DNA from 2 places in the Rhizobium sp. 01T444 genome. Region 1 is predicted to be linked to the other one. Evidence: riboswitches for the same ligand, from Rfam matches in the RefSeq annotation. Region 1 holds a riboswitch; the other holds the start of a gene.
The links. Region 1 has a riboswitch for S-adenosylmethionine ahead of metA (homoserine O-acetyltransferase MetA). Riboswitches for the same ligand answer to the same signal wherever they lie in the genome.
Positions count from the first base shown of each region.

Region 1 (4,417 bases):
GCAGCGCGGTTCCGGGCTTCAGCAGACCTTCCTGAATGAGGCCCGTGAGCGCCTGCGCCAGCCGCTTGTAAAGCGGCCCCGTTGCCGCCTCATCGCGCAGCCCACGACCATTCAGTTCCGCTATCAGACTGGTTCTATCCATGGACGCATAATAGAACCTATTTAGAACCAATCGGCAAGTCGGATTCGCTTCACCAAAAAGAAAAACCCTCGCGGGACACCGCGAGGGTTTTCATTCATCCTGACAGGATGGGTGATCTCAGTTCTTCGTGAAGATGTAATCCGTTTCCTGCCGCAGCACCTCCCCTGGACGCAGAACCGCGTTCGGAAAATCCGCGTGATTGATGGCGTCGGGCCAGATCTGCGTTTCCAGGCAGAAGCCTGCGAATGGCGCATACTTGCGGCCACCGAGACCCGGCACCGGCACGCCTAGCTTGAAGCCGGCATAGAACTGTACGCCAGGCTCGGTCGTGCGCACTTCCAGCGAGACGCCGGAATGCAGGCTGCGGGCAAGTACGACGGAGCGCTTGGCCGTGCGCTCGCTCGAGAAGCAAAAATTATGATCGTAGAGCGCCTGCTCCTGACCGGCGAAACGCTTCATCGGCGCCATCGCGCGGAAATCGAACGCGGTGCCTTCGATAGAGCGGATCTCGCCGGTCGGTATCTGCTTCTCATTGGTCGGCAGATAGTGGTCGGCAGCGATCATGATGTCGTGCGCCAGCGCATCCTCCCGGCCATCGAGATTGAAATAGGAGTGCTGGCAGACATTGGCGATCGTCGGCTGGTCCGTCGTCGTCTCGTAGTTGACGGAAAGCTCGCCATTGCCATGCACGCGATAGGTCGCCTGGATCGTGCAGTTGCCGGGATAACCGGCGCGGCCATCGGGATCGACGATCTTCAGCACGACACGGTCGGTCTCGTGCTCGACGATCGTCCAAACGAGTGTACCGATATTGTTACTGCCGCCATGAAGATGCGTGACACCCTTCTCGTTCAGTTCGAGCTGGTAGTCCTTGCCGTCGAGCGTGAACTTGCCGTCGCCGATGCGGTTGGCACAGCGTCCCGGTGTCGCGCCGAAGAAAGGCGAATGCGCGAGGTAGCTGCCTAAATCCTCGAAGCCGAGCACCAGCGGGGCATTATGGCCCTCGAGGCTGATATCCTGGATTACTGCGCCCCAGCTCAATACCTTGACCGTCAGTCCGCCGCCGCGGATGACGACGCGATGGACGGTCTCCCCGTCCTTCGTCTGTCCGAAAACTTCCCGTTCCAACTTGTCCGTCATGATTGACGCTCACTCCATCCCTAGAATTCTGGAACCGGAACCTGCCCCCATTCGCCGCAAACCGCAACCGGGCAGGGCCGGAAAACAAAATACCGTCGCAGAAATGCGACGGCATCATTTCTAAACTGGACCGGTGACGCTCAGATGTCCGAGCCGATCTCTTCGATATCGTAGGGCGTTGTCTGGTAGATCTCATTGATCCAGTTGCCGAAAAGCAGATGCGCATGGCTGCGCCAGCGGTTCTGCGGCGCGAGCGCCGGATCGTTATGCGGGAAGTAGTTGTGCGGCATCTTGATCGGTACGCCAGCATTCACGTCGCGGAAATATTCGTCCGAAAGAGACGTGGAATCATATTCGACGTGATTGAAGATATAAAGCCGCCGACCCTTCGGCTCGTGGACGAGACACACGCCCATCTCGCTCGATTCCATTAGGATCTCGAGGCCGTCGACCTTCTCGATGTCGGCCCGGCGCACCTCGGTCCAGCGCGACACCGGAACCTCGAAATTATCAGAGAAACCGTTGAGATAAACGGAAGAGGGCTTGAGATTACGGTGGCGGTAAACGCCGAAGGCCTTTTCCTTCAGTTCATATTTCGGCACACCGTGGAAATGATAAATCCCCGCCATCGCACCCCAGCAGACATTCATGGTCGAATGGACGTTTGTCTGCGTCCAGTCGAAAATCTGCTGCATTTCCTTCCAATAGGTAACGTCCTCGTAAGGCAGCGTCTCGATCGGCGCGCCCGTGATGATGAAGCCGTCAAATTTACGGTGCTTCACTTCCTCCCAGGTCTGGTAGAAGGCGAGCAGATGTTCTTCAGAAGTGTTCTTGGCCTTGTGGTTGCCGACACGGATCAGCGAGAGTTCTACCTGCAGCGGCGAAGCGCCCACCAGGCGCGCCATCTGCACCTCGGTCTTGATCTTGTTCGGCATGAGGTTGAGCAGCCCGATGTGCAAGGGGCGGATATCCTGGCGGATCGCCACCGTTTCGGTCATCACCCGCACGCCCTCGTTCACGAGGGTTTCGAAGGCGGGCAGCGTATCGGGGATCTTGATGGGCATTGCGGTCAACTCGATCAAAATAAAAAACCGGCGGCGAAAGAATCGCTACCGGTCCGCACGCGGCCCTTTAGCGATTTATTTAACGTGGCTGCAAGCCGGCCGGCCAAATCACCACGAGTTATCTTAATTAGCGCCAGTCGCGCTGCGAATCAACTGTCAATAGAGACAGCTGCACAAGCCATCACGCTTTCTTTATGGGTGGTGGAATCTGTTGATGGACCAGTAACGCCCCCATGTTATTAATGGTGTGATGGGCGATTTTGGAAAAAATAATGAAAAATGACGTCAAAGGGGGGAAGGGCATCCAGAGTCAGGACCGGGTGGGGTATGATCTCAGCCTGACATATCGGCTTGGAGTGATGTTCTCCGCATTCTGGAATTCGCAGGTTCGCGGCAAGGTCGTGGGACTTGCGATCCTGCTTGTCGTCATCATCCTGATGACCGCCTATGGACAGGTGATCCTCAACGAATGGAACGCCCCTTTCTACGATTCCCTCGAGCGTCGTGATCTCGGCGAGTTCTTCCGCCAGCTCGAAGTCTTCGCGATGATCGCCGGTGCGCTGTTGCTGCTCAACGTGCTGCAGGCATGGCTGAACCAGATGACGGCCCTCTACATGCGCGAAGGCCTCTCACGCGATCTCGTCGATCAGTGGCTGGAGCGCAAGCGCGCCCTCAAGCTCTCCACCATCGGCATCCTCGGCGTTAACCCGGACCAGCGCCTTCACGAAGATTCCCGCAATCTTGCCGAAAGCACCACCAACCTTGCTCTCGGCCTCCTGCAATCGACCATTCTGCTCGTCAGCTTCATCGGCGTCTTGTGGGAGCTTTCGAGCGGCTTCATCTTCCATATCAGCGGCCACAGCTTCACCATCCCCGGCTACATGGTCTGGGCGGCGATCTTCTACGCCGCATCGGCCTCGCTATTGAGCCAGGTCGTTGGCCGCAAGCTCGTCAAGCTCAATGCCGACCGATTCTCGAAGGAAGCCGAACTGCGCTTTGCGCTGATGCATGCCAACGAGAATATGCCGGCGATAACAGTGGCGCGTGGCGAAGAGAACGAGCGCAAACGCATCAACGGCGATATCAGCAACGTCCTTACCGTCATCAAGCGGCTCGCCATGGCCAATACCAACCTGACTTGGGTCTCGGCGGGTTATGGCTGGCTGGTTATCGTTATCCCGATCATTGTTGCAGCCCCCGCCTATTTCTCCGGCGGCCTCACATTCGGTCAGCTGATGATGTCGGTCGGCGCCTTCAACCAGGTCAATACGGCGCTGCGCTGGTATGTCGCCAACTTCGGCCCGATTGCCGAATGGCGCGCCACGCTGATGCGCGTCACCGATTTCCGCCAGGCGCTTCAGGAGATGGATGATGACTTCGATTTGAAGGACGCAATCGTCTACGAGGAAACCGCGCCCGACAGGCTGACGCTGAAGGATATCGTCATCGTTGCCAAGCTTGGCGAGGATATCGACGATTGCGGCGGCTTCCAGATGCGCGAAACGGATGTGACGATCAGGGCCGGCGAAAAGGTCATGATCAACGGCGATCACAGCGTGAACCGCCGCCTGCTCTTCCAGGCCATGGCCGGCCTCTGGCCCTGCGGCAAAGGCACAATAGGCCTGCCGCCGATTGACGACATCCTGTTCATCCCCCAGGTTGCCTATGTGCCGGGTGGAACGCTGCGGGAGGCGATCGCATTCCCCCAAAAACCCGAAGCCTATGACACCGCGGCCATCGAAGCCGCGCTTGAGGCTGCCGGCTTGCATTCGCTGGTCGCCCGCCTCGATAGCCGCGCGCGCTGGGACAAACTTCTCGATGCCGATGAACAGAAGGCAATCGGCTTTGCCCGCCTGCTCCTCGTCAAGCCGCGCTGGGCCGTTTTCGACGAAGTGCTCGAAGGCATGGAGCCGGAATGGCAGCGCACTATGACGAAGCTGCTTACCACGATGCCGGACACCGGCATGATCTATATCGGCCGCTCGGAGACCTATCTGGAAGCGCTGCATCCGCGCATACTGCATCTGCTGGCGCTGCCTTCGAAACCCGATGAAGAACCGGCAGCATCCGT
Region 1 covers NZ_JBFTPD010000003.1:541,371-545,787, reverse strand. The annotation lists gene AC1DTN_RS08030 (GntR family transcriptional regulator) at 1-142, opposite strand, end outside; gene AC1DTN_RS08025 (aldose epimerase family protein) at 260-1,282, opposite strand; gene metA (homoserine O-acetyltransferase MetA) at 1,423-2,346, opposite strand; SAM riboswitch at 2,394-2,471, opposite strand; gene AC1DTN_RS08015 (ABC transporter ATP-binding protein/permease) at 2,619-4,417, shown strand, end outside.

Region 2 (4,417 bases), on a different contig from region 1:
AAGCTGCCGCCGCCCTCGGCGAGTTCGATTTCGCCGGCGATGATCATGTCGTCCCCTTCCAGGTGGAAGGGCTGGATGTGCGCGGTCGCGCTGTCCAGCTCGGCCCAATGCTGGATTCAATCCTCGAACGCCACCATTATCCCACGCCCGTCGCCCGCCTTCTGGCGGAGGTGGTGGTGCTCACGGTGCTGCTCGGCACCTCGCTGAAGTTCGAGGGCAAATTCACTGTCCAGACCAAGAGCGACGGTCCCGTCGATCTCTTGGTTGCCGATTTCTCCACGCCGGAAAATGTACGGGCCTACGCTCGCTTCGACCAGGCCTTGCTCGATAAGGCGATCGCGGCTGGCGAAACGGAGCCGGAACAGCTTCTCGGCAAGGGCGTTCTCGCCTTCACCATTGATCAGGGCAAGTTCAGCCAGCCCTATCAGGGTATCGTGGCACTTGACGGTACCTCGCTGGAAGACATTGCAGGTGTCTATTTCCGCCAGTCGGAGCAGATCCCGACGCGCGTGCGCCTTGCCGCAGCCGAGCTCTTCGACCGCGACGAGAACGGTAAGCCGCGTCACCGCTGGCGGGCAGGGGGCCTCGTCGCCCAATTCCTGCCGGAAGCGCCGGAGCGTATGCGCCGGCCCGATCTTCACGGCGGTGATGGCGACACGGCTGCGCGCGCCCATGTTGAGGATGATGCCTGGACGGAAGCCCGCTCGCTCGTTGAAACCGTGGATGCCGATGAACTGACCGATCCGCTTGTTGGCACCGAACGCCTGCTCTTTCGCCTCTTTCACGAACGCGGCGTGCGCGTATACGATCCGCGCGCCGTCTTCGATCGTTGCAGCTGTTCACGGGAAAAGATCGGCGGCGTGCTGAAGGGCTTCAGCGCCGAGGAAATCGAGGCGAGCCAGGAAAATGGCGAGATCTCGGTCACCTGCGAATTCTGCTCCACGACCTACCGCTTCCCGGTGCAGGAAGTTGCGGCGGCGGAGTGAGTGCGCGGAGAATGGGGCAGGCTCTAGTTCAATACCCTGAGCAGGCCGGGTGAATCCAAAGAGAAGGCGGGTATGTCGACATCGAACGTCTCGCCTTCGTCCGTCTCCATCTGGTAGTGGCCGAACATCAGGCCGGACGGCGTATCCAGCGGGCAGCCCGACGAATATTCATAGGTGTCACCTGGCTGCAGCCGCGGCTGCTCGCCGACGACGCCGGGGCCGCTGACCTCGTCGATCTGCCCGTTCTGGTCGGTAATGTTCCAGTAGCGGTTGACGAGACGTACGGCGATGCCGGAATTGTTGCTGATGACCACACGGTAACCCCAGACATAGCGATCGTCATCCGGATCGGATTGCTCCTCCAGATAAAACGGCTCGACAACGACTTCGATATCTCGTGTGAGGGCGCGATACATGCCTTACACCTTAGTCAGGATATGTTACCCGTATCTTATAAGAGGCCTCTGCCGTCAAGAAACGGTACAGTGATCGCGGCCTCACCACCCCCGGTTGGACCGCCTTTCGTTCATTAAGCCTAACTCTCAGTGTTAAATTCAAGGCAAATGCGACGGCCGCAGCGTCTGCCGACGGCCGTGCCTTGATGGTCAGGCCGAAACCTTCGCCAGAGCGCGGGCGAAATCTTCTATCAGATCGTCCGTATCCTCGATGCCGGCCGACAGGCGCACCGTGCCCGGCGAGATGCCGAGTTCGGCGCGAGCCTCGTCCGTCAGGTTCTTGTGCGTGGTCGTGGCCGGATGCGTGATCAGGCTCTTGGAGTCGCCGAGATTGTTGGAAATCTTGACGATCTCAAGCGCGTTCTGCAGCGCGAAGGCAGCTTCCTTGCCACCTTTGAGCTCGAAGCAGACGAGCGTCGACCCACCGGACATCTGCTTGGCGATGATATCGGCCTGCGGATGGTCTTTGCGGCCGGGATAGATGACCTTGGCGACCTTGCCCTGATCGGCCAGGAAGTCGGCGATCTCCGCTGCATTCTGCGTCTGCTGCTTGACGCGCAGCGGCAGCGTCTCGATGCCCTTCAGGAGCGTCCAAGCGTTGAAGGGCGACATGGCCGGACCGGTATGGCGGAAATAGTCGTGCAGGTTCTCGTCGATCCATTCCTTGTCGGAGAGAACGACGCCACCGAGGCAGCGGCCCTGGCCGTCGATATGCTTGGTCGCGGAATAGACGACGATATGGGCGCCGAGTTCCAGCGGCTTCTGGAAGAGCGGCGTCGCAAACACGTTGTCGACGACGACCTTCGCGCCGATCTGGTTGGCGAGCTTGGCGACACCGGCGATGTCGATCACTTCCAGCGTCGGGTTGGTCGGGCTTTCCAGGAAGAATACCTTGGTCTTCGGGGTAACAGCCTTTTCCCAGTTTTCGAGGTCGCGACCGTCGATCAGCGTGCAGTCGATGCCGTATTTCGGCGCCAGCGTCTCGACGACCCAGCGGCAGGAGCCGAAGAGGGCGCGCGCGGCAACGATATGATCGCCGGCCTTCAGCTGGCAGAGAATGGCGGCGGTGACTGCAGCCATGCCGGAAGCGGTGGCGCGGGCGTCTTCGGCGCCTTCCAGCATACACATGCGCTTTTCGAACATGTCATTGGTGGGGCTGCCATAGCGCGCATAGATGAAACCGTCGGTCTCGCCCTTGAAGCGCGCTTCCGCAGCTTCCGACGTATCGTAGACGAAACCCTGCGTGAGATAGATTGCCTCGGATGTCTCGCCATATTGCGAGCGGAGCGTTCCGCCGTGGACGAGTTGGGTTGCCGGGCGCCAGGTCTTGCTCATGCCATCACCACTTTCAAACAACAAAAAAACCGGCCGCAAATGCAGACCGGTTTTCAACCCGGTCTTTTTAGCCACTTATTTAACGTGGCTGCAAGCCGACCGGCCAAATCACCACGGGATAAATTTGCAATACTGCCGTTCTAAGCTTGCGTCAATTCCCCGACTTTGGTTTTGTCGGCTGCAAATTATGGATGGAGCATGATGGCTCGCGAAACTGGAATTTTGGCCGACCGCGCAATTGCCGCGCTGTTTGAGACGGGGCGTCTTCAAAGCGAGCGCGAGCTGGACCGCGACCAGATCCAGCCCGCCAGCTTGGATCTGCGGCTGGGCGCCAAGGCTTTTCGGGTGCGCGCCAGCTTCATGCCCGGCCCGTCGCATCTCGTCTCAGACAAGCTCGACCGGCTGAGCCTGCATGTCATAGACCTCAGCGAAGGCGCGGTGCTGGAGACGGGCTGCGTCTACATCGTGCCGCTGATGGAGCGCCTCGATCTGCCGGCCGACATGTCGGCCTCGGCCAATCCGAAGAGCTCGACCGGCCGCCTCGATATCTTCACGCGCGTCATCACCGATTACGCGCAGGAATTCGACAAGATCCCGGCCGGCTATTCCGGCCCGCTCTATCTCGAAATCAGCCCTCGCACCTTCCCGATCGTCGTGCGCCGCGGTTCGCGCCTGTCGCAGATCCGCTTCCGCGTCGGCCATTCGGTTCTGGGCGAGCCGGAGCTTTTGAAGTTGCACGCAACGGAAACGCTCGTCGCCGCCAAGCAGCCGAACGTATCCGGCGGCGGCATTGCGCTGTCGATCGATCTGACGGGCGACGAGGAAGGCTTGATCGGCTATCGCGGCAAACACCACACGGCCGTCGTCGACGTCGACAAGAAGGCCCAGCACGATATCTACGATTTCTGGGAACCACTCTACAGCCGCGGCCGCACCGAGTTGATCCTCGATCCGGATGAGTTCTACATCCTCGTCTCGCGTGAGGCCGTGCACGTTCCCCCGCATTATGCGGCGGAAATGACCCCCTTCGATCCGCTCGTCGGTGAGTTCCGCGTCCACTATGCCGGCTTCTTCGATCCAGGCTTCGGCCATGCGCCGGCCGGCGGGCGCGGCAGCCGTGCGGTACTGGAAGTGCGCAGCCACGAAGTGCCCTTCATCTTGGAAGACGGCCAGATCGTCGGCCGCCTGATCTACGAGCACATGCAGGAACAGCCGTCGAGCCTCTACGGTTCAGGCCTCGGCTCCAACTATCAGGCCCAGGGCCTCAAGCTTTCGAAGCATTTCCGTATCTGATGCTCGATGGCGCCGTCACTTGACAGCGGCGGCTATCTGTTGGAAGTCTCAAGCCATCAGGCGGGTGTAGCTCAATGGTAGAGCAGCAGCTTCCCAAGCTGAATACGAGGGTTCGATTCCCTTCACCCGCTCCAGCTACTTTTCCAGCGATGTCCAATGCGCCTGGGCTTCCTGTCGTCCAAAACTCGTCAGAGAAGTTTTTTGCGAACCTGGCCCTTCATTTCTCACCCCTCGATACATCCATAAATTCAACCTGTCCGCGAGCGCCGAACGCCTCAAGATGACCCAATTGCGTAATTCTCGGAAACGTCTTCAATCGCCATGCAAGCGGGAGCCTTACAAAAAGCA
Region 2 covers NZ_JBFTPD010000001.1:288,201-292,617, reverse strand. The annotation lists gene AC1DTN_RS01400 (Hsp33 family molecular chaperone) at 1-986, shown strand, start outside; gene apaG (Co2+/Mg2+ efflux protein ApaG) at 1,010-1,402, opposite strand; gene AC1DTN_RS01390 (O-succinylhomoserine sulfhydrylase) at 1,592-2,776, opposite strand; SAM riboswitch at 2,823-2,901, opposite strand; gene AC1DTN_RS01385 (2'-deoxycytidine 5'-triphosphate deaminase) at 2,975-4,069, shown strand; tRNA gene AC1DTN_RS01380 (tRNA-Gly) at 4,130-4,203, shown strand.
Region 2: linked by a shared signal. The riboswitch ahead of AC1DTN_RS01390 (O-succinylhomoserine sulfhydrylase) and the one ahead of metA (homoserine O-acetyltransferase MetA) in region 1 are both predicted to bind S-adenosylmethionine.